2 regions of the Pseudomonas sp. TE3728 genome follow, and region 1 is predicted to be linked to the other one. Evidence: riboswitches for the same ligand, from Rfam matches in the RefSeq annotation. Region 1 holds a riboswitch; the other holds the start of a gene.
What was found. Region 1 has a riboswitch for cobalamin ahead of cobW (cobalamin biosynthesis protein CobW). Riboswitches for the same ligand answer to the same signal wherever they lie in the genome.
Positions count from the first base shown of each region.

Region 1 (14,674 bases):
GGCGGGGACGAATCGACCACTGAGGGCGTCCAGCAGGCCGCGCATTTCCGCCGGGCCGCAGGCGTCCAGACGTGGGGCAACGACTTCGCGCAGGCTGTTGATGATCGCACTCACTTCCGACCAATCACCCTCCTGTGGGAGCGGGCTTGCTCGCGAAAGCGGTGTGTCAGGCAAATCAATGTCGACTGGCACTCCGTTTTCGCGAGCAAGCCCGCTCCCACAGGGGCCGGGTTGGGCTTGAGACTGGTCTAACGTGTGTGAAATCAGTTGAGTGGCGAACAACTCCAGGCGTTCACGGGTATCCCCGGCGGTGCGCCAGGGTTCATCGTTAAGCGATTGCAGTTCCACGGGACGCGGCCCGCTCCATGGCTCGGCCAAAACGCAATCCAGCGGATCAAACCCCAACGCAAACGCCTTGGCCAGCGCCCGCAACAAACTCGATTGCGCCCCACGACCATCGCCCCGCGGAATACGCAGCAAGGCCAATAAGGTGTCGATGCGCAACCGCCCCACTGGCGACTCGCCAAACACGTGCAGGCCGTCGCGGATCTGCGACTCCTTCAAGTCGCACAGGTACGTGTCCAGGCGCGGCAACCAGATCGCCGCATCGGCATCGCTGTCGAGTTTCTCGTCCAGTTGCAGTTCGCGGTCGATGTGCGTGTCGCGCACCAGTTGCAGAATATCGCGCTGCAGTTCCCGGGCGCGGCGCGGATCGAGCAATTGCGCTTCGTAATATTCGTCGGCCAACAATTCGAGATTGCGCAGCGGGCCGTAGGTTTCGGCGCGGGTCAGCGGCGGCATCAGGTGATCAATGATCACCGCTTGAGTGCGGCGTTTGGCCTGGGCGCCCTCGCCCGGGTCGTTGACGATGAACGGATAGATGTTCGGCAGCGGCCCGAGCAACGCATCCGGCCAGCAGTTTTCCGACAACCCGACGCCCTTGCCCGGCAGCCATTCGAGGTTGCCGTGCTTGCCCACATGGATCACGCCGTGAGCGCCGTAGGTGTTGCGCAACCAGAAGTAGAACGCCAGATAACCGTGAGGCGGCACCAGGTCGGGGTCGTGATAGACCGCGCTCGGGTCAACCTGATAACCCCGGGCCGGTTGAATGCCGACGAAGGTCAGGCCGAAGCGCAGACCAGCAATCATCATTCGTCCGCCACGGAACATTGGATCGCTTTCGGGCGCGCCCCAGCGCTCCAGCACGGCTTGGCGATTGGCCTCGGGCAGCGCGTTGAACATCAGGTTGTAGTCGTCCAGCGCGAGGCTTTGATGACAGGGACGCTGATCGAGGGTATCGAGGTCGTTGCTGACGCCGCCGAGCAATTGCTGGATCAGCGCGGTGCCGCTGTCCGGCAATTCAACCGGTAGCGGATAACCTTCAGCGTGCAGCGCTCGAAGGATGTTCAACGCCGCAGCCGGAGTATCGAGGCCGACGCCGTTGCCGATACGCCCATCGCGAGTCGGGTAGTTGGCGAGGATCAGGGCGATGCGTTTTTCGCCGTTGGGCACCCGCGCCAGATCGATCCAGCGCCGGGCCAGTTCGGCGACAAAATCCATGCGCTCAGGTTGCGGCCGGTAGCAGACCACGTCTGACTGACTGCGCTCACTGCGCCAGGCCAGGTCCTTGAAACTGATCGGCCGGCTGATGATCCGCCCGTCCAGCTCCGGCAGTGCGATGTGCATCGCCAGGTCGCGGGGACCGAGGCCTTGTTCGCTGGCGCGCCAACCGGGTTCATTGTCCTGGGCACAGATCGCCTGGATCACCGGAATATTGCGGCGAAACGGCCGCAGGTGCGGCGCTTCGGGGCTGGACTGGGCGAAACCGGTGGTGTTGAGAATCACCCCCGCCTCGACTTCATCCAGCATGTCCTCAACCACCGTCAGGCAGCCGGGCTCTTTCAAACTGGCCAGCGCAATCGGCAATGGGTTCAACCCCGCCGCCTGCAAACGCTGGCAGAAAATATCGATGAAACCGGTGTTTGCCGCCTGCAAATGCGAGCGGTAAAACAGCACCGCCGCCACCGGCTGATCAGCTTGCCAGTCGGCTTGCCAATCGCTCAGCTCAGCGGGGCTTTTGTGCGGATGGTAAATCGCGGTGCGTGGCAGGGTTTGCGGCTCGGACCATGAGTAGTCGCGATCCAACCAGCGATTGGCGAGGCAGCGAAACAGGTCGAGTGCGTTGGCCATGCCGCCCTGACGCAGGAAGTGCCAGAGCCGGTCGCGGTCTTGCGCGGTTACGGTGCTCAGGTCACTGAGTTCCGGGTCCGGGCGATCGTCCCCCGGCACCAGAATCAGCTGCACACCGCGCTCGGACAATTCCACCAGCCGCTCAATGCCGTAACGCCAATAGGCGATGCCGCCGTGCAGCGAGATCAGAATCACCTTGGCGTGGCGCAGCACTTCGTCGACGTAGAGATCGACCGAGGCGTGATTCTGTACCTGCATCGGATTGGCCAGGCGCAGGCTCGGGTAATCGTCGGGCAACTGCTGCGCCGCTTCGGCGAGCAATGCCAGGCTGGAATCGCCGCTGCACAGGATCACCAGCTCGGCGGGGGTTTGTCCAAGGTCGGCAATGTTGTCATCCGACACGAAACCGCCGGGCTGAGTCCTGAGCAGGTGCATGGTTTAAACGCTGAGCGCAGCGCGCAATTGCGCTTCGAGCGCAGCGGCGTCCAGATCCTGACCGATCAACACCAGACGGGTGGTGCGCGCTTCTTCAGCGCCCCACTGACGGTCGAAGTGCTTGTCGAAACGCGTGCCCACGCCCTGGATCAGCAGGCGCATCGGCTTGTTTGGCACCGCTGCAAAACCTTTGACCCGTAGGATGCCGTGCTGGACCACCAATTGAGTCAGCGCGTCCATCAGCAGGCTTTCGTCGGCTTGTGGCAGCTCAATCGAGATGGAATCGAATGCGTCGTGGTCATGCTCATCGTGATGGCCGTCTTCACCTTCGTGGTGATGATCGTGATGGCTGTGGCGGCTGTCGATGTGTTCTTCAGAACCGGCACCGAGACCGATCAGCACGTCCAGTGGCAGACGACCACTGCTGGCTTCGATGACTTTCACCGCGGGCGGAAGTTCTTCGGCGACTTCCAGGCGCACGCGGGCCAGGTCTGCGGCGCTGATCAGGTCGGCCTTGTTGAGGATCACCAGATCGGCGCTGGCCAGTTGGTCGGCGAACAGCTCATGCAGCGGCGATTCGTGGTCCAGGTTCGGGTCGAGTTTGCGCTGGGCATCGACCTGGTCCGGGAACGCAGCGAAGGTGCCAGCAGCGACGGCCGGGCTGTCGACCACGGTGATCACCGCGTCAACGGTGCAGGCGCTGCGGATTTCTGGCCACTGGAAGGCTTGAACCAAAGGTTTTGGCAGGGCCAGACCCGAAGTTTCGATCAGAATGTGGTCGAGGTCGCCGCGACGAGCCACCAGTTCGCGCATCACCGGGAAGAATTCTTCCTGAACCGTGCAGCACAGGCAGCCGTTGGCCAGTTCGTAGACGCGGCCGTTGGCTTCTTCTTCGGTACAACCGATCGAGCACTGCTTAAGGATTTCGCCGTCGATGCCCAGCTCGCCGAACTCGTTGACGATCACCGCGATGCGACGGCCCTGGGCGTTGTCGAGCATGTGGCGCAGCAAGGTGGTTTTGCCCGAGCCGAGGAAGCCGGTAACGATGGTGACAGGGAGTTTGGCCAGTGTTTTCATCGGATGCCCTTTGGCAAGGTGGCGGGCATACGGGACGACAATCGCAGCGGCGGATGCACGCGCGCAAGAGTTCCGCCACCGGATCACCCCGCCCGGTTGTAGTGAGAATCTGTATCGAGGCAGGTCTCCTGGCTGACGGTGTGCCGGGCGAGTCAGCCTGGCATTCGCTGCGCCTTCCCGCGAACCTGATGGATCAGGGCTTGCAGTGGCGTGGCAGCGAACATCACCGTTCACAGTTGCGGGGGCAGCCGCGGCATCGACCGCGTTCCCTTCTTAGCTTCGGCAGACGCCGAAGAACCTCGAAAGCGCAAGGCTACGCATCGTGTGGGGGCGGGTCAATCACTGAGCACGCCGCCCCCCTGTAGGAGCTGCCGAAGGCTGCAATCTTTTGATCTTGTTTTTGAAAGCAACATCAAAAGATCGCAGCCTTCGGCAGCTCCTACAAAGAGCCAGTCAGCAGCGGGCATCCAAGTGAGAACCCTTGCCAATTGACGCCCAACCCCCGCCCATGCTCTCCTACACGCCTTGTTACGGGTGCCCTTCACAGGGTGAAACGGGAAACCGGTGGATCATGTGCTTTACTCTAAAGCCATGTCAGTCCGGTGCTGCCCCCGCAACGGTAAGCGAGTGAAGCGTCAAATCCACTGTGCCCGTCATACGGCATGGGAAGGTGATGCTTGCAGGTTTGGGCACAAGCCCTGCCCCTCGCGAGCCCGGAGACCGGCCCGCAACACAAAGTGACTTTTACGTTCACTGAATAACAAACCCGCGGTGGGCGGGCGCTGTTCGAAATCTCTGCGTGCCCCGGCGTACGGAGGTTTTCATGCGCTCTATTCACCCGCTGACAGACCAGAGGGAAGCGCCATGTCGATCATCAGCAGCACCGCCAGCAACACCGATAAAAAGAGCACGATCAGCACCACCACTACCCTGAGCCAACGCCTGACCGCCGCTTTTTGTGCGTCGATTCTTGGCGCCAGCCTTGTGTATTTCGCCGGTTTCTCGCACATCGAAGCGGTACACAACGCCGCGCACGATACCCGTCACAGCGCCGCATTCCCGTGCCATTGAGACCTGCTGACATGATCAAGCGTATTGCGCAAACCGCAGGTTTCGCCGGGCTGCTGGCCGCCCTGCTGCTGACCCTGCTGCAAAGCTTCTGGGTGGCTCCGCTGATTCTGCAGGCCGAGACCTACGAAAAATCCGAGCCGGCCGCGGTTGAAATCCACGAGCACGCCGCGGGTGCTGTCACCGCTCACACCCACGATGCCGAAGCCTGGGAGCCAGAAGACGGCTGGCAGCGCGTGCTGTCGACCACCGGCGGCAATCTGGTGGTGGCGGTGGGTTTCGCCCTGATGCTCGCGGGCCTCTACACCTTGCGCGCTCCACGCCGTACCTCTCAGGGCCTGCTCTGGGGTCTGGCCGGTTACGCGACGTTCGTGCTGGCGCCTACCCTCGGCCTGCCACCTGAGCTGCCGGGCACTGCCGCGGCGGATCTGGCGCAACGGCAGATCTGGTGGATTGGCACCGCCGCGTCCACAGCAGTCGGCATCGCGCTGATCGCATTCAGCCGCCACTGGCTGATGAAGATCCTCGGCGTGGCGATCCTGGCCGTGCCTCATGTGATTGGCGCGCCGCAACCGGAAGTCCATTCGATGCTCGCGCCGCAAGCCCTGGAAGCGCAGTTCAAAATCGCTTCGCAGCTGACCAACATGGCGTTCTGGCTGGCCCTGGGCCTGATCAGCGCCTGGTTGTTCCGCCGCAAAAGCGATGGCCAATACTCCGCATGACTGACGTCAGCGCAGCGCCGACCCTGGTGGTCGGCCTGGGCTGCCAGCGCGGCTGCCCCGTCAGCACGCTGCGGGCGCTGCTTGATCAGGCGTTACAGGCCCATCAAATCGAGCTCCGTGAGATCAAGGCCTTGGCCAGCATTGACCTGAAGCGCGAAGAACCCGCCCTGATCGAACTGGCCGAACAACTGGCATTGCCGTTGATGTATTTCAGCAGCGAACAATTGGCCGGTTATGAACCGCAACTCAGCCACCACTCGGACATCGCGTTCGAACGCACCGGCTGTTACGGCGTAGCGGAAAGTGCCGCGCTGGCACTGGCCGAACAATTGGCTCAAGCACCGGCAAAGTTGCTGATTCCACGACAAAAATACGCCCAGGCCACCCTCGCATTGGCCTGCGCCGCGTAAAATCCCCGATAATCCCCGCCTTCGATCATGAGCAATCTTCATCTGAAGCGTGCCCATATCCTTTTTCTGACAGGAAACGACGATGACCGTCTACTTCATTGGCGCAGGCCCCGGCGACCCGGAACTGATCACCGTCAAAGGCCAGCGGCTGATTCGTAGCTGCCCGGTCATCATCTATGCAGGCTCCCTGGTGCCCACCGCCGTGCTGGAGGGCCACCGGGCCGAACAGGTGGTCAACAGCGCCGAATTGCACCTGGAACAGATCATCGAGCTGATCAAGACCGCCCATGCCAACGGCCAGGACGTGGCCCGGGTGCACTCCGGCGATCCGAGCCTGTACGGGGCGATTGGCGAGCAGATTCGCTACCTGCGTGAACTCGACATCCCTTTCGAAATCATTCCCGGCGTCACCGCCACCGCCGCCTGCGCGGCGCTTTTGGGTGCTGAACTGACCCTGCCGGACGTGTCACAAAGCGTGATTCTCACCCGCTACGCCGACAAGACCGCGATGCCGGCCGGTGAAGAGCTGGGCAGTCTGGCGCAGCATGGGGCGACCATGGCGATCCACCTTGGGGTCAATCATCTGGAGAAGATCCTTGCTGAATTGCTGCCGCACTACGGCGCCGATTGCCCGATCGCGGTGATTCATCGGGCGACCTGGCCGGATCAGGATTGGGTGGTGGGGACGCTGGCGGATATTGCCGGGAAGGTTCAAGCCAAGGGATTTCGCCGGACGGCGCTGATTCTGGTGGGTCGGGTGTTGGGCAGCGATCACTTCAGTGAATCATCGTTGTATCGCGCGGGGCATGCGCATTTGTATCGCCCATAAGATCAAAAGATTAAAAAATCAAAAGATCGCAGCCTTCGGCAGCTCCTACGCGCCTGTGGGCGCCGCCGAAGGCTGCGATCTTTTAAGGCTTCATCCATAAAAAAACGGTGCTCACGGGCACCGTTTTTTTATGTCGCAGCGAACACCTTAGTAGTAGGCGTTTTCTTTCTGCGTGTGGTCGGTCACGTCACGAACGCCCTTGAGCTCAGGAATACGCTCAAGCAAGGTGCGCTCGATGCCTTCCTTCAAGGTGACGTCTGCCTGGCCGCAGCCCTGGCAACCGCCGCCGAATTTCAGCACGGCGATGCCGTCTTCGACCACATCGATCAGGCTGACCTGACCGCCGTGGCTGGCCAGCCCCGGGTTGATTTCGGTTTGCAGGTAGTAGTTGATGCGCTCGTTGACCGGGCTGTCGGCGTTGACCATCGGTACCTTGGCGTTTGGCGCCTTGATGGTCAGTTGGCCGCCCATGCGGTCGGTCGCGTAGTCGACGACTGCATCGTCCAGGAAGGCTTCGCTGAAGTGATCGATGTACGCGGTGAAGCTTTTGAGCCCCAGCGCGGTGTCTTCGGGTTTTTCTTCGCCCGGCTTGCAGTAGGCAATGCAGGTTTCGGCGTACTGGGTGCCAGGCTGGGTGATAAAGACGCGGATGCCGATACCCGGGGTGTTCTGCTTGGAGAGCAGATCAGCCAGGTAATCGTGGGCGGCGTCGGTAATGGTAATAGCGGTCATGGAAACTCCTCGCAGGCTTGGACGCAGTTTACGCCAATCATCGCGCCGGACAAAGTCCTAGTATTTTTGTCGGGAAAGTGTGCCTGTCGATGAACATCTGATCACCGTCGCCCCCTGTAGGAGCAAAGCTTGCTCGCGAAAGCGGTCCAACAGTCGACATCTATGCTGAATGTCAGATCGCTTTCGCGAGCAAGCTTCGCTCCTACAGGGGTTCAGCCAGGGTTCGGGGGTGCGTGTTCAGGCCTTCAATCAAAGATTCTCGTAGCGGTTCATGTCCAGCACGCCCTCTTCCACCGGGTCGGTGTCGTGGATATAGCGACTCAGATCATGGAAATATTGCCAGAACTGCGGATGGCTGCGGCGAATGCCCCAGCGTTCGACGATTTTCTCGAAACTGGCAGCGTCCTTCGCGGTTTCCATCGCATCAACGAAAGCGGGCACTTGGCCGGCCGGAATGTTGAACATGAAGTTCGGGTAGCTGCTGAGTACACCCGGATAAATCGTCAACGTATCGAGCCCCGGCTGATAGCGCCGCGACTCACCCAGCAGGAACGCCACGTTGCTGTGGGCCCGGTTGCGCAGCAGGCTATAGACCCCGCGCTTGCCGCTTTGAGTCTCGATGCGCAGCATCGTGGCTTCTGGCAATTGATCGATGACCTTCAGCCCCGCAGACGGACGTGAAGTCAGGCGGCTCAAGGCCTGTTCGGCGTTCTGCAAGGCCAGATCGATGTTCGGCCGCGAGCAGTAGGCACCGTCGCAGCGGTTGATCGGGTCGGGGTTGGCGTTGAGTTCGCCGTACCGGGCCAGCAATTGCAGGGCGAAATCGCGTTTCGGGTCCTTTTCGTCCAGCGTCAGTGCCGTGGGTTTGTCGTTGTCGATGTACTCGTAATCCAGCCACATCTTGAGCTGGCCGCCGTTCTGATACCAATCGTCGAGATACCCATCCCGTGAATCGGCCGGCATCAAGCGCAGGAAGTTCTGCTCGGCACCATTGCGAATCAGATCGAAGTAAAGCCGGGTCTGGGCTTGATGAGATAGGTTGCCAAACACATCGAAGTTGACCGCCAACTGGTAATACGTGCGTTCCAGCAAGGGGAAATCGAACAACCACATCGTCTGCGGCACTTCACCGATCAGCCCTTTGTTCACCGAGGCACTGTCGAAATGCCGGAAGATGCTCAGCAACGCGTTGTCGTTGCCGGCCCACAGGGTCGACCAGCTCGGGGCTGGCAAGTCGGCATAGCTGTCCCGGCGCAGGGCCTCGTATTCGTTGCGTTTGTCGCGGTAGTCGTGCCACAGGCTCAGGACACTGCCGACGTCATCGTTCTGCCCCGGCATCGCCAGCAGCGGCGTGGCCTGGCCGCGATAATTCGGGTCGGTGATATAGAGGTCATGCTCCGGGGCCTGGAACAACGCCCAAAAGTTGTCGCGAATCACGTCGGTGGCGATCTGGCCGCGGCAGACCGGACCACGAATAAAGGTGCGCACAAAGTATTCGGCATTATCGAGCATGAACTGGTAACGCGCCTGAGCCGGGATAGCCTCAAAGGTCGTGAACGGATTGGCCCGTCGTTCCGGCCCATAACCAGGCAGCGCGTTGACCTGCCAGTTGCCGCTGTAGAACAGGCTTTTGATCCGCGCCATCTTCGCCGCGCTGAGCGGATAGGTGATGTGGGTCTTGTGCACGATCACGCCTTGCACCGGCCACAAACGGTAGTAGACCTGAGTGCCCGGATCGTCATTCGGGCGGCGAGTGTTGATCAAATCAATGGGCTGTCCCGTCGGTGTGCGCGAACGTACCCACTGAAAGAAATGCCCCGGCTCGCCGTCCTTGAAATAGAGGTGCGCCAGGAACCAGTGCTCGAACAACCAGCGCCCGACCAGACTCTCCCGGGCGCCCGGGGCGTTGAGCAGGTTTTCCCACTGCACTACCTGCAGGGCTTCCCTGGCGCTGGGCACCAGGCCCTGCTCATCGATTGGCGCACCAGAGGCGAGCCAGCGTTGCAGCGTCTGATATTGCTGATCGGTCAGACCGGTAACCGCCAGCGGCATGCCTTCTTTGGGGTGAGAACGGGCATAGCCGTCGAACTCCGCCGGCTTGGCGCACATATTCTCCCGGTTCAGGCCCAGGACGATGTCTTCCGGCAACCTGGCATTGGGTTGCAACGGGGTTTTGTGGCCCAGCTCTAGCATGCGCGCCATCAGCGCCGCCTGGCTGCCCTGGGCGTCAAGCACAGAATAAAAGCCTTTTTGCTGCCAGGCGCGTTTGCCAAAGGCGTCATAAAACAGCCGGGTCGGCGCTGCGGCCTGTCTGCGTTCGCCATCATAAACGGGCGCCTTGGTTGCACCTCGGGCCGCCCCTTCACCACTGCCCAGATTGAGCTGACAGGCGGAGTCGTAGCAGGCATGGCAGGCCACGCACTTTTCAGTGAAGATCGGTTGGATGTCCCGGGCGTAGGAAATGTCCGGACCTTGCGCAGCAGCGCCCCCGCTTAAAAACAGCATCAATAGGCTGGTGACGATGCGATACGACATATCCCTGGTCCTGATCATGAGAAAACGCCGCGATTCTACCGGTCTGGCCTGCGCACCAACATGAACGATATTCATGCAAAACCCGTACATGCTCCAAAAGCGCACAGGTTTGTTATCATTCCGGCCCTTCGTCATGGCCTTACCGAGTAGTCCAAATGTCCGATCGCAGCGTTCGCCTTCAAGCTCTCAAGCACGCCCTCAAAGAGCGCATCCTGATTCTCGATGGCGGCATGGGTACGATGATCCAGAGCTACAAGCTCGAGGAGCAGGATTACCGTGGCAAACGCTTCGCCGACTGGCCGAGCGATGTCAAAGGCAACAACGACCTGTTGGTGCTGACGCGTCCTGACGTGATTGGCGGCATCGAGAAGGCCTATCTGGACGCCGGCGCCGACATACTGGAAACCAACACCTTCAACGCCACCCGGATTTCCATGGCCGATTACGGCATGGAAGAACTCGCCTACGAATTGAACGTAGAAGGCGCTCGCCTGGCCCGCAAGATTGCCGATGCGAAAACTCTCGAGAACCCGGACAAGCCGCGTTTCGTCGCTGGCGTACTCGGCCCGACCAGCCGCACCTGCTCGCTGTCGCCGGACGTGAACAACCCTGGCTACCGCAACGTGACCTTCGATGAGCTGGTGGAGAACTACACCGAAGCCACCAAAGGCCTGATCGAAGGCGGCGCCGACCTGATCCTGATCGAAACCATTTTCGACACCTTGAACGCCAAGGCGGCGATCTTCGCTGTACAGGGTGTTTACGAAGAGTTGGGCGTCGAGTTGCCGATCATGATCTCCGGCACCATCACCGACGCCTCTGGCCGCACCCTCTCCGGCCAGACTACCGAAGCGTTCTGGAACTCGGTGGCTCACGCCAAGCCGATCTCCGTTGGCCTGAACTGCGCCCTGGGCGCCAGTGAACTGCGCCCGTATCTGGAAGAGCTGTCGAACAAGGCCAGCACCTACGTGTCGGCGCACCCGAACGCAGGCCTGCCGAACGAATTCGGCGAGTACGACGAGCTGCCGGCCCAAACCGCCAAGGTCATCGAAGAATTCGCCCAAAGCGGCTTCCTGAACATCGTCGGCGGCTGCTGCGGCACCACGCCGGGCCACATCGAAGCCATCGCCAAGGCGGTGGCCGGCTATGCGCCGCGCGAGATTCCGGACATTCCCAAGGCCTGCCGCCTGTCGGGCCTGGAACCGTTCACCATTGATCGCAGCTCGTTGTTCGTCAACGTCGGCGAGCGGACCAACATCACCGGTTCCGCCAAATTCGCCCGTCTGATCCGTGAAGACAATTACACCGAAGCCCTGGAAGTCGCCCTGCAGCAGGTCGAAGCCGGCGCCCAAGTGATCGACATCAACATGGACGAAGGGATGCTCGATTCGAAGAAGGCCATGGTGACCTTCCTCAATCTGATTGCTGGTGAACCGGACATCTCCCGCGTGCCGATCATGATCGACTCCTCCAAATGGGAAGTGATCGAAGCCGGCCTCAAGTGCATCCAGGGCAAGGGCATCGTCAACTCGATCAGCATGAAAGAAGGCGTCGAGCAGTTCATTCATCACGCCAAACTGTGCAAACGCTACGGCGCCGCGGTGGTGGTGATGGCCTTCGACGAAGCTGGCCAGGCCGACACCGAAGCGCGCAAGAAAGAAATCTGCAAACGCTCCTACGACATTCTGGTCAACGACGTCGGCTTCCCGCCGGAAGACATCATCTTCGACCCGAACATCTTCGCCGTGGCCACCGGTATCGAAGAACACAACAACTACGCTGTGGACTTCATCAACGCCTGCGCCTACATCCGCGACGAACTGCCGTACGCCCTGACTTCCGGCGGCGTGTCGAACGTGTCGTTCTCGTTCCGTGGCAACAACCCGGTGCGCGAGGCAATTCACTCGGTGTTCCTGCTGTATGCGATCCGTAATGGCCTGACCATGGGTATCGTCAACGCCGGCCAACTGGAGATCTACGACCAGATCCCTGCCGAGCTGCGCGACGCCGTCGAAGACGTGATCCTCAACCGCACCCCGGAAGGCACCGACGCCCTCCTCGCCATCGCCGACAAGTACAAGGGCGACGGCAGCGTCAAGGAAGCCGAGACCGAAGAGTGGCGCAACTGGGACGTCAACAAGCGTCTGGAGCATGCGCTGGTCAAGGGCATCACCACCCACATCGTGGAAGACACCGAAGAGTCGCGTCAGTCCTTTGCGCGCCCGATCGAAGTGATCGAAGGCCCGCTTATGTCCGGTATGAACATCGTCGGCGACCTGTTCGGTGCCGGTAAAATGTTCCTGCCGCAAGTGGTGAAATCCGCCCGCGTGATGAAGCAGGCCGTGGCCCACTTGATTCCGTTCATCGAACTGGAAAAAGGCGACAAGCCAGAAGCCAAGGGCAAGATCCTCATGGCCACGGTCAAGGGCGACGTACACGACATCGGCAAGAACATCGTCGGCGTGGTGCTGGGCTGCAACGGCTATGACATCGTCGACCTTGGCGTGATGGTACCGGCAGAAAAGATCCTGCAAGTCGCCAAAGAACAGAAATGCGACATCATCGGCCTGTCCGGCTTGATCACGCCCTCACTGGACGAGATGGTTCACGTGGCCCGCGAGATGCAGCGTCAGGACTTCCATCTGCCGCTGATGATCGGTGGCGCGACCACCTCCAAGGCGCACACGGCGGTGAAGATCGAGCCCAAGTACAGCAACGACGCGGTGATCTACGTCACCGACGCCTCCCGCGCCGTCGGCGTGGCGACGCAATTGCTGTCCAAGGAGCTGAAGGCCGGTTTCGTCGAGAAGACTCGCCTGGAATACATCGACGTTCGCGAACGCACCGCCAACCGCAGCGCCCGTACCGAACGCCTGAGCTACCCGGTGGCCATCGCCAAGAAGCCGCAGTTCGACTGGGGCAGCTACGAACCTGTCAAACCGACGTTCACCGGCGCCAAAGTGCTGGACAACATCGACCTGAAGGTGCTGGCCGAGTACATCGACTGGACACCGTTCTTCATCTCCTGGGACCTGGCCGGTAAATTCCCGCGCATCCTCAAGGACGAAGTGGTCGGTGAAGCCGCCACCTCGCTGTACGCCGATGCCCGGGAAATGCTTGCCAAACTGATCGACGAAAAGCTGATCAGCGCCCGTGCGGTGTTCGGTTTCTGGCCGGCCAATCAGGTGCGCGACGATGACATCGAAGTCTACGGCGATGACGGAAAGCCATTGGCCAAGCTGCACCACTTGCGTCAGCAGATCATCAAGACCGACGGCAAACCGAACTTCTCCCTGGCCGACTTCGTTGCGCCCAAGGACAGCGGCGTGACCGACTACGTGGGGGGCTTCATCACCACCGCCGGGATCGGCGCCGAAGAAGTGGCCAAGGCCTATCAGGATGCGGGCGACGACTACAACTCGATCATGGTCAAGGCCCTGGCCGACCGCCTGGCCGAGGCCTGTGCCGAGTGGCTGCACCAACAGGTGCGTAAAGATTACTGGGGCTACGCCAAGGACGAGACGCTGGACAACGAGGCACTGATCAAAGAGCAATACACCGGCATCCGCCCTGCTCCAGGCTACCCGGCCTGCCCGGATCACACCGAGAAAGCCACGCTGTTCAAGCTGCTGGACCCGGAAGCGGAAGAGCTCAAAGCCGGCCGCAGCGGCGTGTTCCTCACCGAGCACTACGCCATGTTCCCGGCGGCAGCGGTCAGCGGCTGGTACTTCGCTCACCCACAGGCGCAGTACTTCGCCGTGGGCAAGATCGACAAGGATCAGGTGCAGAGCTACACCTCGCGCAAAGGCCAGGAGTTGAGCGTGACCGAGCGTTGGCTGGCGCCGAACCTGGGTTACGACAACTAACCCCCATCCCCTGTGGGAGCGTGGCTTGCCCGCGATGAACGATGACGCGGTTTCCCTGTGAGACCGCGGCGCGTCCATCGCGGGCAAGCCACGCTCCCACAGGTTTCGGGTGTATTGTCTATGCTTAGCTCTCACATATACGTGACGGGGGATTTATGGACGATCCAGTCGACAACAACAAGCCACCGACTTTCTGGCAGATGCTGCACAGCGTCTTGGCGGCGGCGTTTGGGGTGCAGAGCGGGAAGAACCGGGCCCGGGATTTCACCCACGGCAAGCCGAGTCATTTCGTGATGTTGGGGATTCTGTTCACGGCAGTGTTCGCGTTGACGCTGTTTGGCATCGTCAAACTGGTGGTGTACCTGGCGGGTATCTGAACCGGCTCAGTGCATCAGGGCTTGCAAGCTGAACGGGTAGCGATACGACGTCGGCCGCCCCTTGGCGGAGAGCTTCTGGAAATCCACGCCATAATCCTGAGTCGCACTCAACGCCAGCAACCGCTTGGCTTGTGCGTGATTGATCAGCTGCAACAACGGAATCTGCCGGTCGCGCCCGCCGTACTGACTGACATCCACCCCCTGATCGTAGTCATGCAGTTGCACCAAGGCCCAACCACCCAGAGTGAAGTGCCCGCCCATCAGCACACTCAACCGCCCTTCCAACAGCGCCTGTAACGCAGTCGGTGAATTATTGACGGCGCTGAACAGCGCGTCCTTGCCGGGTTGGCCGCCCGTTTCGGCGTAGGCCTGCATGGCACCAAAGGCCATTTCATCGTTGGCCGACCAGACCAGCGACGTTTGCGGGTAACGC
Region 1 covers NZ_JBWBQT010000001.1:1,309,751-1,324,424, forward strand. Annotated here, with positions in the region: gene cobN (cobaltochelatase subunit CobN) at 1-2,625, opposite strand, end outside; gene cobW (cobalamin biosynthesis protein CobW) at 2,629-3,702, opposite strand; cobalamin riboswitch at 3,804-4,019, opposite strand; cobalamin riboswitch at 4,218-4,445, shown strand; gene ACZ89R_RS05280 (CbtB domain-containing protein) at 4,567-4,773, shown strand; gene ACZ89R_RS05285 (CbtA family protein) at 4,785-5,492, shown strand; gene ACZ89R_RS05290 (cobalamin biosynthesis protein) at 5,489-5,902, shown strand; gene cobM (precorrin-4 C(11)-methyltransferase) at 5,985-6,731, shown strand; gene nfuA (Fe-S biogenesis protein NfuA) at 6,879-7,463, opposite strand; gene ACZ89R_RS05305 (fatty acid cis/trans isomerase) at 7,713-9,998, opposite strand; gene metH (methionine synthase) at 10,154-13,864, shown strand; gene ACZ89R_RS05315 (DUF2970 domain-containing protein) at 14,020-14,241, shown strand; gene ACZ89R_RS05320 (ABC transporter substrate-binding protein) at 14,248-14,674, opposite strand, start outside.

Region 2 (14,674 bases), 4.8 Mb from region 1:
TTTGCAGCGCATCGCTACGCTGAGCGCCATGCAACGCCAAGGCACGTTCAATGACCTGAGCTTTATGGCTGACACCCGCTGCGTTCAATCCGGTACCCGGCCCGGCCAGATGCACCACCGGGCAATCGAGCAACGCACAGGCCAATGCACTGGCCGCAGTGGTGTTGCCGATGCCCATTTCGCCACCGATGAACAACTGCACGCCGGCTGCGATAGCGCGCTGCGCACTGTCGCGGCCGGCCTGCAAGGCGAGTTCACCTTGGGCCTGGGTCATCGCCGGTCCCTGGACGAAATTCGCCGTGCCCGGGCCGATGTTCAGGTGACGCACCCCCGGCAGATTCAACGACGGCGTGACGGTGCCGAGGTCGACCACTTCCAGGGAAGCCCCCAACTGCCGCGCCAACACGCTGATCGCCGCGCCGCCGCTGACAAAGTTGTGCAGCATCTGCCCGGTGACTTCCTGCGGAAACGCCGACACGCCTTCAGCAACCACACCATGGTCACCGGCAAAAATCGCAATCCACAGCTGATCGAGCGTCGGCCTGACCTGCCCCTGCAATCCGGCCAGTTGCACCGCCACCGATTCGAGCCGGCCGAGTGAGCCGGCAGGTTTGGTCAGTTGCTGTTGACGTACCAGCGCCTGTTCGACCGCTTGCGCGTCGATTGGCTTACACGGGTTCAGCCACCAGGCGTGAGTCATAACGCAGTTCCTTTCAAAGTCAGGGGCAGGCCGGCAACGGTCAGGACGACTCGCTGACAGAGCTCGGCCAAGGCTTGATGCAGCCAACCGGCTTCATCGACATAGCGGCGAGTCAATTCGCCCAACGGCACGACACCCATGCCGGTCTCGTTGCTGACAAAAATGATTTCACCCGGCAATGACGCCAGGCAGTCCAGCAGGGCTTCGCGTTCGGCCGACAAGCGCTCGGCATCGTCGAGCATCAGCAGATTGGTCAGCCACAGCGTCAGGCAATCCACCAGCAAGCAACGATCGGCACTGGCGTTTTCGCGCAGTACACGGGCCAGTTCCAGCGGTTCTTCGATCAATGCCCATTCGGCCGGACGACGGGCGCGGTGATGGGCCACCCGTTCGTTCATTTCACCGTCTTGAGATTGGCTGGTGGCGATGTAGGTGGCTATATAAGTGACTTGGAGCTGACTGTCTGTCGCCAGTTTTTCAGCCAGACGGCTTTTGCCGGAGCGGGCGCCGCCGAGGATCAGTTGCAACATGGTCATTCCTTAAAATGTGCGGTGTCGGGGCAGGCCTCTTCGCGGGCAAGCCTCGCTCCTACAGGGGTTGGGGCGCTCACAAATTCTGCAAACACCTCCATACCGTAGGAGCGAGGCTTACCCGCGAAGAGGCCCTCAGCACCACCTCAAATCCCACAGAGTTCACGCAACAGCGAAGTATCCAGATGCTTCTCCACCAGATCCGCCAACCGTTCGATATCGCGCTCACGCAAAGCGTGGTAATCGACCTCCTGCACATCCTGCAACCCGGCCCAGCGCAACAGCGCACTGCACGCCGCCGGTGACTCGAACAGCCCATGCAGATACGTACCGAAAAGCTGCCCATCGACACTTTGCGCGCCATCGCAGCGACCATCGTCGAGCTGCACCGCAGCATTTTCCAGTGCTGGGCCGGTGGTCACGCCGGCATGAATTTCATAGCCACTAACCTGCGCATCTTCCAGCGCCAGGCGCCCACGCACATTGCGCAACTGCTTCTCTTCTTCGAGCTGCGTTTCGAACGCCAGCAGGCCCAAGCCAGCACTGGAACCCGGCGCGCCTTCGAGGCCCAGCGGGTCATGCACCTGCTCGCCGAGCATTTGCAGACCGCCGCAGATCCCCAGCACTTTTCCGCCGTAGCGCAAGTGCCGCGAGATCGCCGTCTCCCAACCGTTGGCCCGCAGGTACGCAAGGTCACTGCGCACGCTTTTCGAGCCAGGAAGAATGATCAGGTCGGCCGGCGGAATCGCCTGACCGGGGCCGATGAATTGCAGGTCCACTTGCGGATGCAGGCGCAGCGGATCGAAATCGGTGTGGTTGCTGATGCGCGGCAGTACCGGCACCACCACGTTGAGTACCTGATCGGCCTTATCGGTCTGACGCTGATCGAGACCATCCTCGGCCTCAAGATGCAGGTCCATCACATAAGGCAAAACGCCGATCACCGGTTTGCCAGTGCGCGCCTCCAGCCAATCGAGGCCTGGTTGCAGCAAGGCGATGTCGCCGCGAAAACGGTTGATGATGAAGCCTTTGACCCGCGCCTGTTCGCTGAGCGACAGCAGCTCCAGCGTACCGACCAAATGCGCGAAAACTCCACCGCGATTGATGTCGGCAATCAGTACCACCGGACAGTCCACCGCCTCGGCAAACCCCATATTGGCGATGTCGCCGGCCCGCAGGTTGATCTCTGCCGGCGAACCCGCGCCTTCGACCATCACCACCGGATACGCCGCACTCAACCGCTCATGGGAGGCCAGTACCGCTTGCATGGCGATGGCTTTGTAGTCGTGATAGGCGACAGCATTCATGGTGGTGACCGCGCGACCATGAATGATCACTTGGGCGCCGGTATCGCTATTGGGCTTGAGCAGCACCGGGTTCATGTCGGTGTGCGGTTCAAGGTTGGCGGCCTGGGCCTGCACCGCTTGAGCGCGACCAATCTCGCCACCGTCAGCGGTCACCGCGCTGTTGAGAGCCATGTTCTGCGGCTTGAACGGCACGACGCTGACACCCTGGCGCGCAACCCAGCGGCATAGCGCCGTCACCAGTGTGCTTTTACCGGCGTCCGATGTAGTGCCCTGCACCATCAAAGTCGCGCCCTGCACCATCAACGTAGTCATTGCGCTTCCTTAACGTAGGCTTCAAGCGCTTGCTCAAGACGCAGCCAATCCGCTTCATCGGCGGGCAAGCCAAACCTCAGGCTGCTGTTGTGGGTGAACAACCGCAGCAGAATGCCGCGCCGGGCCATGAATTCGTGCAGTGCTTCGGCGCACTCGATGATCAGCCATTGGAACAATGCGCAACCGCCCTGGGGTTTGAGACCGTACTGTTCAAGCAGCAACGCCAGACGCTCGCCGGCCTCGTCAGTACGAATGCGCTGTCGGGTGTGCCCGTCCGTATCCGTCAGGCACGCCTGGCCCAGCACTCGGGTCGGCCCACTGACCGCCCAGGGTCCGACCTGTTCGGCCAGTAGCTTGAGCAACTTGCGCTCGGCCAGCACAAACCCCAGTCGCACACCGGCCAGGCCGAAGAATTTGCCGAAGGAGCGCAGCACGATCAAACCGATCTGATTGGCAAACGGCGCCAGGCTCAAATGCGGGGTGTTGTCCATGAACGCCTCGTCCACCACCAGCCAGCCACCGCGCTGGGCCAGCCGAGAATGCCAATCCAGCAGACGAGCCGGCGTCAGGCTCAACCCTGTGGGATTGTTCGGGTTGACCACCACCAGCACATCGAGGCTGTCGAGAAAGAAATCGACTTCCGACTCCAGCACTTCACGCACGATGTACCCGTTGCGACGCCAGGCTTGGGCGTGTTCGGCGTAACACGGCGACAGCACGCCGACCTTGCCGGCCCGGCGCAACCGCGGCAGCAACTGGATCGCCATTTGCGACCCGGCCACCGGCAACACCTGAGCCGCACCGTAATAGTCGCAGGCAGCCTGCTCCAGACCGTCATCGGTTTCTGGCAACCGCGCCCAGGCCCGCAGCGGGATGTCCGGAACCGGGAATGGCCAAGGCGCCAGGCCACTGGACAGGTCGAGCCAATCGGCTTCGGCAATGCCGTATTCAAGCGCCGCATTGCGCAAGCGGCCACCGTGTTCAAGCATAGAATTCAGCCCCCACGCAGAGAATCAGCAGCCATAACCATACCCCGCGCTGGACCAATTGCCAGCCACGGTCGATGGAATCGGCATCCGCCGGCACGCCTTCGCCCAATTGCGGACGCTGATGCAGTTCACCGTGATAAATCGCCGCCCCGCCCAACTCGACACCCAGCGCGCCAGCACCGGCCGCCATCACCGGCCCGGCATTCGGGCTGTCCCAGGTTGGGCCCTGGATACGCCAGCACTTCAGCGCCAGTCGGGTTTTACCCAGCAGCGCGTAGGTCAACGCCACCAGGCGTGCAGGAATGTAGTTCAGAACATCATCGATCTTCGCCGCAGCCCAACCGAAACGTTCGAAGCGATCGTTGCGATAACCCCACATCGCATCAAGCGTGTTGCTCAGGCGATAGAGCACCACGCCGGGCGCACCCGCCACGGCAAACCAGAACAGCGCGGCGAACACCGCATCGCTGCCGTTCTCCAGCACCGACTCGGTGGCGGCGCGGGCGACTTCGGTTTCATCCAGTTCGCTGGTCTGACGGCTGACCAGATAACCCACACGTTTGCGCGCCTCGATCAGATCATCGCTGCGCAGGGCCTTGGCCACCGGCTCGACGTGCTCGCCGAGACTGCGCATGCCGAGGGCACAATAGAGCAAGAGAATCTCGACAATCCAGCCAACGTAAGGCGCCCAGGAAAGTGCGGTGGCCAACAAGGTCAGCGGCACGACCGCCATCACCCAGGCCGTAACGCCGTGACTGCGCCAGCCGCGGCCACCGGAGTTGAAACGTTGCTCGATGCGATCGGCAAAACGACCGAACGCCACCAGCGGATGCCAGCGTTTGGGCTCACCCAGCAGCGCATCCAGCGCGACCGCGGCGACACTCAACAACGCCACACTCATTGACTCACTCCCCAATAATTTTCATACAGCAATTCGCTGAGTGGACGCGCCTGCGCCCAACCTTCGAGTACCAACATCGGCGCCGGGTAGAATTCCTTGACCGGCCCCAGACAAAGAACGGCCAAAGGCTTGGCCCCGGTCGGTAAACCCAGCAAGTCCGCCAGCGCTTGTGGCTCGAACAATGACACCCAGCCCATGCCAAGGCCTTCGGCGCGGGATGCGAGCCAAAGGTTCTGGATGGCGCAGGACAGCGAGGCCATGTCCATTTCCGGCAATGTACGACGGCCGAAGATATGCCGCTCACGATCGTCCATCAGCGCGGCGACCAGCACCTCGGCGCAGTCGTTGATGCCTTCGACCTTGAGCTTCATGAATTCGTCGGAGCGCTCGCCGAGGGCTTCGGCGGTGCGGATGCGTTCTTCTTCCACCAACTGCTGAATCTTGCCGCGCAGTACCCGGTCGCTGATGCGGATGAAACGCCAGGGCTGCATCAGGCCGACACTCGGCGCTTGGTGCGCGGCTTCGAGCAGACGTCTCAGTAACTCGGGTTCGACGGTGCCGCCGCTGAAGTGCCGCATGTCGCGGCGCTCGGCGATGGCACGATAAACCGCTGCGCGTTCGGCTTCGGAAAATGTGTTGTCGGTCATGGCCTCTTCGCGAGCAAGCCCGCTCCCACATTTGAATTGCATTCCCCTGTGGGAGCGGGCTTGCTCGCGAAGGCGTCCTCAAGGTCAGGCACAAACAGCGCTGCAATCGCCGATGGATTGGACGGAAAATAAAAATGTACATAAGAGGCCGTCATCCGCCCCTCACGATAAACCGCCTCCGCCCCTCGTCCGCCATTGGGGCTCAACCCTCGAGCAATCGGCTCAAGCCCGGTGCTGGTCAGCGAGTGGTGATAGGTGTGCCCACGCAGCAAACCTTCCGGCAATTCGACCGCCTGCAAGGCCAACGCGGCAAGACGCTTCTGCATCACCGCCTCACCGGCCAGCAAGCCAACCAGTTCAGCGCGAGTGCCCTCGACATCGGTCAAGGAATCCAGCAGATACAGCATGCCGCCACACTCGGCCAGCAACGGTTTGCCCGCCGCGTGGTGAGCGCGGATCGCGGTCAGCATCGGCGTGTTTTGCGACAACGCTACATGGTGCAATTCAGGGTAACCGCCCGGCAGATAGAGGCTGTCTGCCTCAGGTAATTCGCTGTCGCGGATCGGCGAAAAGAAAGTCAATTCGGCTCCCATGGCCCGCAGCAGATCCAGGCTCGCGCCGTAGGTAAACGCGAAAGCTTCATCCCGGGCCACGGCAATCCGCACACCGGCCAGCAACGGTTCGGCTGCGATCATTTCAGGCGCGGCGAATTCCACGGCTGGCGGCAGCGCCACATCGCAACTGCTGGCTAATGAGTCGGCCGCCGCATCGAGACGCAGGTCGAGATCATTCAATTCACTGGCCTGAACCAGGCCGAGATGCCGACTTGGCAATTCGATGCCGGTCTCCCGGGACAACGCTCCGTACCAGCGCAAACCTTCAGTCAGGCTGCCTTCGAGCAATTGCGCATGGCGCACGGTGCCGACCCGATTGGCCAGCACACCGGCAAACGGCAAATCCGGCTGATAACGCGCAAGGCCCAGGGCCAGCGCGCCAAACGTCTGCGCCATCGCGGTGCCGTCGATCACGCCGAGCACCGGCACACCGAAGTGCCGCGCCAGATCGGCGCTGGATGGCGTACCGTCGAATAGCCCCATGACGCCTTCGATGAGGATCAGATCGGCTTCGCCAGCGGCTTCCCACAATAGACGACGACTTTCTTGCTCGCCGACCATCCACATGTCGAGTTGATAGACCGGTGCGCCGCTGGCGCGCTCGAGAATCATTGGGTCGAGGAAGTCCGGGCCGCATTTGAACACGCGAACCTTTCGCCCCTGATTGCGATGCAAACGGGCAAGCGCGGCGGTGACGGTGGTCTTGCCCTGGCCGGAGGCCGGCGCGGCGATCAGTACCGCCGGGCATTGACGATGGCTATTCATAAAGTGCAGTTCACAACTCGACGCCTTTTTGCGCTTTGATTCCGGCCTGGAAGGCGTGCTTGATCATGCCCATTTCAGTGACAGTGTCGGCCAGTTCGATCATCTCGGGCTTGGCGCCGCGACCGGTGACCACCACGTGCTGCATCGGCGGACGGGCCTGCAAGTCGCTGAGCACCTGATCGAGATCGAGGTAGCCGTGCTTGAGGGCGATGTTCAATTCATCTAACACCACGAGGCCAATGGCCGGATCACGCAGCAATTCGCGGGACACTGCCCAGGCGGCTTCGGCGGCGGCGATGTCGCGCTGACGGTCCTGGGTTTCCCAGGTAAAGCCCTCGCCCATCACATGAAAACGCACTTGCTCCGGGAAGCGTCGGAAGAACAGCTCCTCGCCGGTGCTGGTGCGCCCCTTGATGAACTGCACCACGCCGCACTGCATGCCGTGACCCATGGACCGCGCAAGCATGCCGAACGCCGAACTGCTCTTGCCTTTGCCATTGCCGGAAAGCACCAGCAGCAAACCGCATTCATTCGGCGAGTTGGCGATGCGTTCGTCGATCACCGCTTTTTTTCGCAGCATGCGCGCCAGATGGCGTTCGTCACGATCGGGAGTATCAGTCATGGGGGAGCTCTCCGTTGGGGCTGGATAACGGCGGGCAGGCACAAGAATAGACGGCAAGAAGCCTGGCATCGCCCACCGTGATGCCGTTGGATGAATCAGGCCGGTCTCCGGGCTCATGAGCGGCTTGCGCCTGACTACGCGCCTTCCCATGTCGACAGTCGACACAGTGGCTAGGGCCTGATGACAGGCCCTCGCGCAGCTTTTACTCATTTACCGTTGCGGGGGCAGCGCCGGGATCGTGATCATTCTTCGCTGGAAGAAATTCATTCACCGGCTTCCCTGTTTCACTCTGTCGACCAAGGTCACAGAGCACCTGAAACAAGCCGCGAAGGTTAGAGGGTTGGGGATGGAGCGTCAATTAAAGCCGGGACACCGCTGAGCGAATAACTGCCGTCGATCAATTAACTGACGCCAATCTTGTGCCAAACTGCCAGCAGTGATATCAAAGAGCCACAACCTGACAACACAATAACAAGGGTGAGCCACATGCAAGGCATGATCATCAGCAATCCGAAGCTGGAATTCCTGCGGCCGGTACTGGAACGCTGGTTTGACTGTATCGACCGCTACAACACCGTGCGCGGCGATAACGATACACCTTACTGGTACGACGAAAACGCCAACCTCGGTCTGCTCTGCGCCGCGGCCTGGATGGCAGAAATGGTCACGCTGGCACAGACGTCGACCCGCAAACAGATCGAAGAAGGCGAACGCAACGCCCGCGCCGATCTGTTTATCGCCAGCAGCGAAGAGCGCGCGTATCTCCAGGCCACCCAGCGCTGGCCACGGGTCAATAGCCTGAACCTGACTCAGGCATTGGCGGACATCACCAGTGACGCGAAGCGAATCAGCTACGCCAGCGATCTGAAACTCGGCTGTCTGTTTGTCGCGCCACAAAAAGCCCAACACAGCGCCACCCCGGAAGAACTCCAGGACATGGTCGACGACCTGCAAAAGGAACATACCTGCGCCGTGGCCTGGTATTTCCCTTACGCCTACCGCAAGTTGCGCAATGAAGCCGGCAACTACCATCCAGGCATCGCTGTTCTGCTCAAGGAAGCCCGCGGCTGACCGGTTGAACCATCGAACGTCTACGCTTCTCTATGATTACGTCAATGCATTCATAGGGAAGATCAGTAATGCGCAAACCCCAGCTCGTTTTCATCATCGCGCTCGCCGGAGGGCTCGCCGCCTGTGGTGAAACCTCCAGCCTGCAAGTCTCGGATGGCACAGGCCCCTCGCCCAAGCTGCCAGAACCGAATAAAACCCTGATCCCGACGGTGAACATCGCCCCGGCGATCGGCTGGCCTGAAGGCAAGAAACCTGTCGCCGCGACCGGGACTCAAGTGGTGGCGTTTGCCGAAGGCCTCGATCATCCGCGCTGGCTCTACGTATTACCAAACGGCGATGTGCTGGTGGCCGAAACCAATGCACCGCCTAAACCCGATGATGGTCAAGGCATTCGCGGCTGGGTCATGGGCAAAGTCATGGGCCGTGCCGGTGCTGGCGTCCCCAGCCCGAACCGCATCACCCTGTTGCGGGACAAGGACCACGATGGCGTTGCCGAAACCCGCACGGTATTCCTGGAAAACCTCAATTCGCCCTTCGGCATGACCCTGGTCGGCAATGACCTGTACGTCGCCGACACTGATCGCCTGCTGCGTTTCCACTATGAAAACGGTGAGACGGCGATCAAGTCGCAGCCCATCAAGGTGGTCGACCTGCCGGGCGGCACGCTGAATCATCACTGGACCAAAAACGTCATCGCCAGCAAGGATGGCAGCAAGCTGTACGTCACCGTGGGCTCGAACAGCAACGTCGGCGAAAACGGCATGGATCAGGAGGAAGGTCGCGCGGCGATCTGGGAAGTGGAACGCGCCACCGGCAATCATCGGATCTTCGCCTCGGGGATTCGTAATCCAAACGGCCTGGCCTGGGAACCGCAGAGCGGCGCACTGTGGACAGCCGTCAACGAGCGTGACGAAATCGGCAGCGACCTGGTGCCGGACTACATCACATCCGTGAAGGATGGCGGGTTCTACGGCTGGCCCTACAGCTATTACGGCCAGCACGTCGACATTCGCGTCGAGCCGCAAAACCCCGACCTGGTGGCCAAGGCGATTGCACCGGACTACGCGGTGGGGCCGCATACCGCGTCACTGGGCCTGACGTTCGCCGAAGGCAGCAAGTTGCCCGCGCCGTTCACCCAAGGCGCCTTCATCGGCCAACACGGCTCGTGGAACCGCAAACCTCACAGCGGCTATAAAGTGATTTTCGTGCCGTTCACCGCCGGCAAACCGACCGGGCAGCCGGTGGATGTGCTCACCGGCTTCCTCACTGACGACGAAAAAGCCATGGGCCGGCCGGTGGGTGTTGTGATCGATCAGCAAGGCGGCTTGCTGGTGGCGGATGATGTGGGGAACAAGGTGTGGCGCGTTTCCGCGGCTAAGTAAATGTCAAAAGATCGCAGCCTTCGGCAGCTCCTACAGGGTGTACGCCATCCAACGTAGGAGCTGCCGCAGGCTGCGATCTTTTCCGGCAGACGCCTACATCCGCTACGGATTATGTGCCAAATGCTCAGGTTGCAAGACGCGCTTGGCGCTCAGGTAGGCTTTCTGCCAGTAAGCCTTGGACAAGCTGTCCAGCTTGACCGTGCCGCCCGTGGCTGGCGCATGGACGAAGCGGCCTTCGCCGACGTAGATCCCGGCGTGGCTGACCTGGGAACCGCCATTGGTGGCGAAGAAAATCAGGTCGCCGGTTTGCAGGCCTTCCTTGCCGACACTGGGGGCTTGCATGCCGATCATCTCGCGGGTGGAGCGCGGCAAGGAAATGCCGGCGACATCGCGATACACATAACCGATCAGACCGCTGCAATCGAATCCGGAATCCGGCGTGTTGCCGCCCCAGCGATAAGGTGTTCCCACCAGGCCCAGCGCGCGAAACAGCACGTCTTCTGCCGCAGGGGAAAAGGCTTGGGAAGGACCGAAAACAATGGGAGCACGAACCACCGGCGCAGGGGGCGGTGTGCGGCTGGCGCAGGCGCTGAGCAGCGCTGCGAAGAATATGAGTGTGAGGCGGGCCGACATCGTCATAAACAGAACATCCTGATCTGGCTGCGGCTTTTTCCACCGAAAAGGCAGAAAAGAAAACCGCCTGCGCAGAACGCAGGCGGTTTGCCATCAATAATAGATCAGGATTCTAGCGGCTACGCGGCAAACTTCAAGTAAGACTTTAAGTTCGCCTTATAAACTGTCCGCTTACTTGCGAGCCGTGACGATAGCCGGGGCCGCAGTCGGCGCCATCGCGAGTGCGCGTTTGGCTTCGATGAAGGTCTTGCTCCAGTAGCTGTCGCCCAGACTATCAATCCGGACACCACCGCTTTTGCGGCTGCTGGAGTGGATGAACTGGTTGTCACCCAGGTAGATCCCGGCGTGGCTGACACGACCGCGACGACCATTGGTGGCGAAGAACAGCAGGTCACCCGGTTTGAGGGCGCTGCGAGCAACCAGAGGCGCGTCAACGTTGATCATTTCGCGGGTGGAGCGCGGCAGGTTCATGCCGGCCTCTTCACGAAACAGATAACCGATGAAGCCGCTGCAGTCGAAGCCGGCCTCGGAGGTGCCGCCAAAACGGTAACGGGTACCGATCAGGGACATGCCACGTTCGAGGATGCTGTCGGCGAGAACCGGAAGCTGGTACGACTTGCCGCCGGCGAAGTCTGCCAGTTCTTTATCGGTGACTAGCTCTTCCTGGAAAAGAACGGAAGAAGACTGCGCGGTAACTGAATTTGAAACCTGCTGTTTTGGCGCTTGCTGGGACACTGGAGAGTGGGCAGCGCAACCGAACAACAGGGTGACGAGTGCGAGAGGCACGAGGGGTGCGAAGCGATTTAGCATGGGCACGACCGTGGCTGATAGTTTCTAAAGAAGCCGCGACTATGCCCGCTATCGACCTCATTTGCAAATTCAATCGATCTGTATGTGACTTTTCGGTTTCTCGTTTACATCTAAGCGCTTAAGCCCATTTTGAACCTTTGCGCAGCCTGCCCTCTTGCAGGAAAGCGGGTTTGTTGACGCCTGGAATATGCCGAAACCCGTGTAAAACCTGAGTTTGATCAGGTTTTTTTACCAACCAAGGGTTTCTTTCAGGAACGGGATTGTCAGCTTGCGCTGGGCTTGAAGGGAGGCCTGATCGAGGCGTTCAAGCAGCTCGAAAAGCGCACTCATGCTGCGGGTACCGCGGGTCAAGATAAAATGCCCGACTTCGTCGGTCAGGTGCAGGCCGCGACGGGATGCGCGCAACTGCAAGGCACGCAATTTGTCTTCGTCAGAGAGTGGGCGCATCTGGAAGATGAGTGCCAGCGTCAGCCGCGACTTGAGGTCTGCCAGCTTCACCGGCAGTTCACGCGGGGATGTCGAGGCGGCGATCAGCAGACGCCGGCCGCTGTCACGCAGACGATTGAACAGATGGAACAGCGCCTCTTCCCAATCCGCCTTGCCGGCGACCGCCTGCAGATCGTCCAGACAGACCAGTTCGTATTGTTCGAGGTTATCGAGGATTTCAATGCCGCGGTCCAACAACTCGGCCAACGGCAGGTACACCGCCGGTTCTCCCAGTTGTTCGAAGCGCAGACACGCCGCCTGCAACAAATGCGTTCGCCCTACCCCGTCCTTGCCCCAGAGGTAAATCAGGCTTTCCGTCCAGCCGGCGTCGGCTTCGCAGAGCCGCTCGACATAGCCGAGTGCAGCGGCATTGGCGCCTGGGTAGTAATTGATAAAGGTAGCGTCATCACGCAGACGCACACCTAGGGGCAGCTGAATCGGTTTCATGCTGACTGAACAGTTCCAAAGGAACCGTTAGTGGCCTCTGTGTAAAGTTTGCGAAGTTTATACCCGTGAGGCTGACCGCACAATGCGACAGACCACAAGCAAAATCAAAGGTTTGCGTTAATGCACTGGTTTTATGACAGTTTCTTTGGCGGCGCATGTGACAGCCGCACGAGGGATACGGGCAAACCTGGCACGAAACCAGGCTGCCCGCCATGAGCGATCAAAAACCCTTACAGCGCGGATTCGTCGACACCACCATAGATATCCGAATCCTTATACAAATCATGTACGTGACGCACCAGGACCATGATCACCGCCGCTACCGGCAATGCCAGCAACACACCGGTAAAACCAAACAGCTCGCCGCCAGCCAGGATGGCGAAGATCACCGCCACCGGGTGCAGGCCGATCCGGTCGCCCACCAGCAATGGTGTCAGGACCATGCCTTCCAGCGCCTGCCCGACCATGAACACCGCGACAATACCGATCATGGGATACAAATCACCACCGAACTGGAACAGGCCGGCAATCAATGCCGCACCAATTCCGATGACGAACCCCATGTACGGCACGATCGCCGCCAGACCGGCAATCAGACCAATCAACAGCCCCAGCTCCAGCCCGACGATCATCAAGCCTGCGGCGTAGATCACACCCAGCGCCAGCATCACCAGCAACTGCCCGCGCACGAAGGCCCCGAGCACTTCATGGCATTCTCCCGCCAAGGTCATGACGCGCTCTTCACGATCACGGGGCAGCAGGCTGCGGATCTTGGCCATCATCAGATCCCAGTCGCGCAACAGATAAAAACTCACCACAGGAATCAGCACCTGATTGGCCAGCAGGCCAATCAGCGCAAGACCTGAAGCCGTCGCCTGACTCAGCACCACCCCGACCACATCGGTGGTCTGGCCCATGTGCTCGCTGAACGCCGCCTTGAGCTTGTCGAATTTCCAGAAGCCATCCGACAACCCAATCTTCGATTGCGCCCACGGCACGGCAGTGTGCTGCAACCAGTCGAGCATTTGCGGCGTCAGCTCATACAAGCGAAATAGCTGCTTGGCGAGCATCGGCACCAACACCAACAGCAATGCGGTGACGAGCAATGTGAATAAGGCAAACACTGCCACCACGCCCCAGGTCCGTGAAAGACCGTATTTTTCCAGCCGATCCACCAGCGGGTCGAACAGATAAGCCAGCAACAGCGCCACCAGGAACGGCGTCAGGATCGGGTGCAACAGGTAAACAAACGCGCAAAGCAGGACCACCCCACCGAGCCAGAACCAACGCCGTGTATCGGCCATGTACCACTCCTGCTTCTATATAAAGAAAAACTACCAGCGAAAACGTAACTGCGGCGTCAGCGCCGGGGCTGGCGCTGCGGCCGGTGTCGAGCCAGCAACCACAGGCTGAACAGGCACCGTTGGAGCCGGCGTCTCACCGGCCGGAATTTCCTGCAACCTGCCCAAAGACAACTGCGCCCGCAGCTGATCGGGGCTGCCGTTGACCCGATAAAGCACGCGGTCGCCGTCGACACTTTGCAGGCGTGCACCAAAAGGCTCCAGCAAACGCCCGAGCGTTGCATAACGCTCCAGGCTCATCCCTTGTACTTCCAGCAATTGCTCGCTCGAAGCGCCCGGTTTGGCGGCAAAACGCGGCGCCAGGCGTTGACTGACCGCCAGCATCACCGCATCGGCCAGCGCGGCGGTATCGGCGCCCTGCACGCTACCGGCTTCTTTCTGATCGCCCAACCATAAACGCCACTTGGCTTGCCATTGGCCACCCTCTTCACGGGCATGCACGGCGAGCAAAGCGTCGGCATTGTAACGGTCGGATGCGCCACGCAACGGTGCCGGGTCGGCACTTTCCAGATTCGGCGCAGTGGCGACAATCTGCTCGTTCAGGTCCGCCAGCGGCAAACGCAGCGGCAGACCACGATGTTGCGCCGCTCGAAGCAGTGGCGTGGCGCTGGCCTGGCCATCGCCGACCAGGCTCGAACCTTCAGTGGAATCGTTCAACCACCAGCCGAGGATCGACGGCCGATTGGCACCCCACACAGCCAACCCGGCACGTCGCAAGGCCTGTTCGGTGGTGGCCGGATCGAAATCGACTTTCAGCACTTGCGGTGGCCCGGCGTCATATCCGAACTGACTGATGATCTGCTGAGGGTCTTTGCGCACGGTCGCCAGCCCCGGGCTCTGCGCCGCCTTTGGGTCGCCAGTCAGGCGCAACACCAACGTATCCAGCGCCCGCTGAGTCGCCTGATCGCGCTCCTCCGGTGTCTGGCTGCTGACGGGCTCGCGCACTTGATAGAGGCCTTTGACGGTTTCGGCATGACCGGTCAGGCTGACCATGGTTAAACAGCCCGCGAACAAGAATTTAAGAAAACGCATAAAAAGATTCCTGACGACAAGAGCGGCTGGAACAGACCGCGTGAAGATGAATGAACCAAGGGTCT
Region 2 covers NZ_JBWBQT010000001.1:6,070,862-6,085,535, reverse strand. Annotated here, with positions in the region: gene cobT (nicotinate-nucleotide--dimethylbenzimidazole phosphoribosyltransferase) at 1-700, opposite strand, end outside; gene cobU (bifunctional adenosylcobinamide kinase/adenosylcobinamide-phosphate guanylyltransferase) at 697-1,230, opposite strand; gene ACZ89R_RS26880 (cobyric acid synthase) at 1,377-2,837, opposite strand; gene cobD (threonine-phosphate decarboxylase CobD) at 2,846-3,838, opposite strand; gene cbiB (adenosylcobinamide-phosphate synthase CbiB) at 3,831-4,739, opposite strand; gene bluB (5,6-dimethylbenzimidazole synthase) at 4,736-5,386, opposite strand; gene ACZ89R_RS26860 (cobyrinate a,c-diamide synthase) at 5,383-6,765, opposite strand; gene cobO (cob(I)yrinic acid a,c-diamide adenosyltransferase) at 6,776-7,387, opposite strand; cobalamin riboswitch at 7,469-7,719, opposite strand; gene ACZ89R_RS26850 (hypothetical protein) at 7,874-8,458, shown strand; gene ACZ89R_RS26845 (PQQ-dependent sugar dehydrogenase) at 8,527-9,840, shown strand; gene ACZ89R_RS26840 (C40 family peptidase) at 9,943-10,479, opposite strand; gene ACZ89R_RS26835 (C40 family peptidase) at 10,645-11,283, opposite strand; gene hda (DnaA regulatory inactivator Hda) at 11,512-12,216, opposite strand; gene ACZ89R_RS26825 (AI-2E family transporter) at 12,447-13,520, opposite strand; gene ACZ89R_RS26820 (DUF2066 domain-containing protein) at 13,551-14,609, opposite strand.
Region 2: another riboswitch for cobalamin. It lies ahead of cobO (cob(I)yrinic acid a,c-diamide adenosyltransferase); the one in region 1 lies ahead of cobW (cobalamin biosynthesis protein CobW).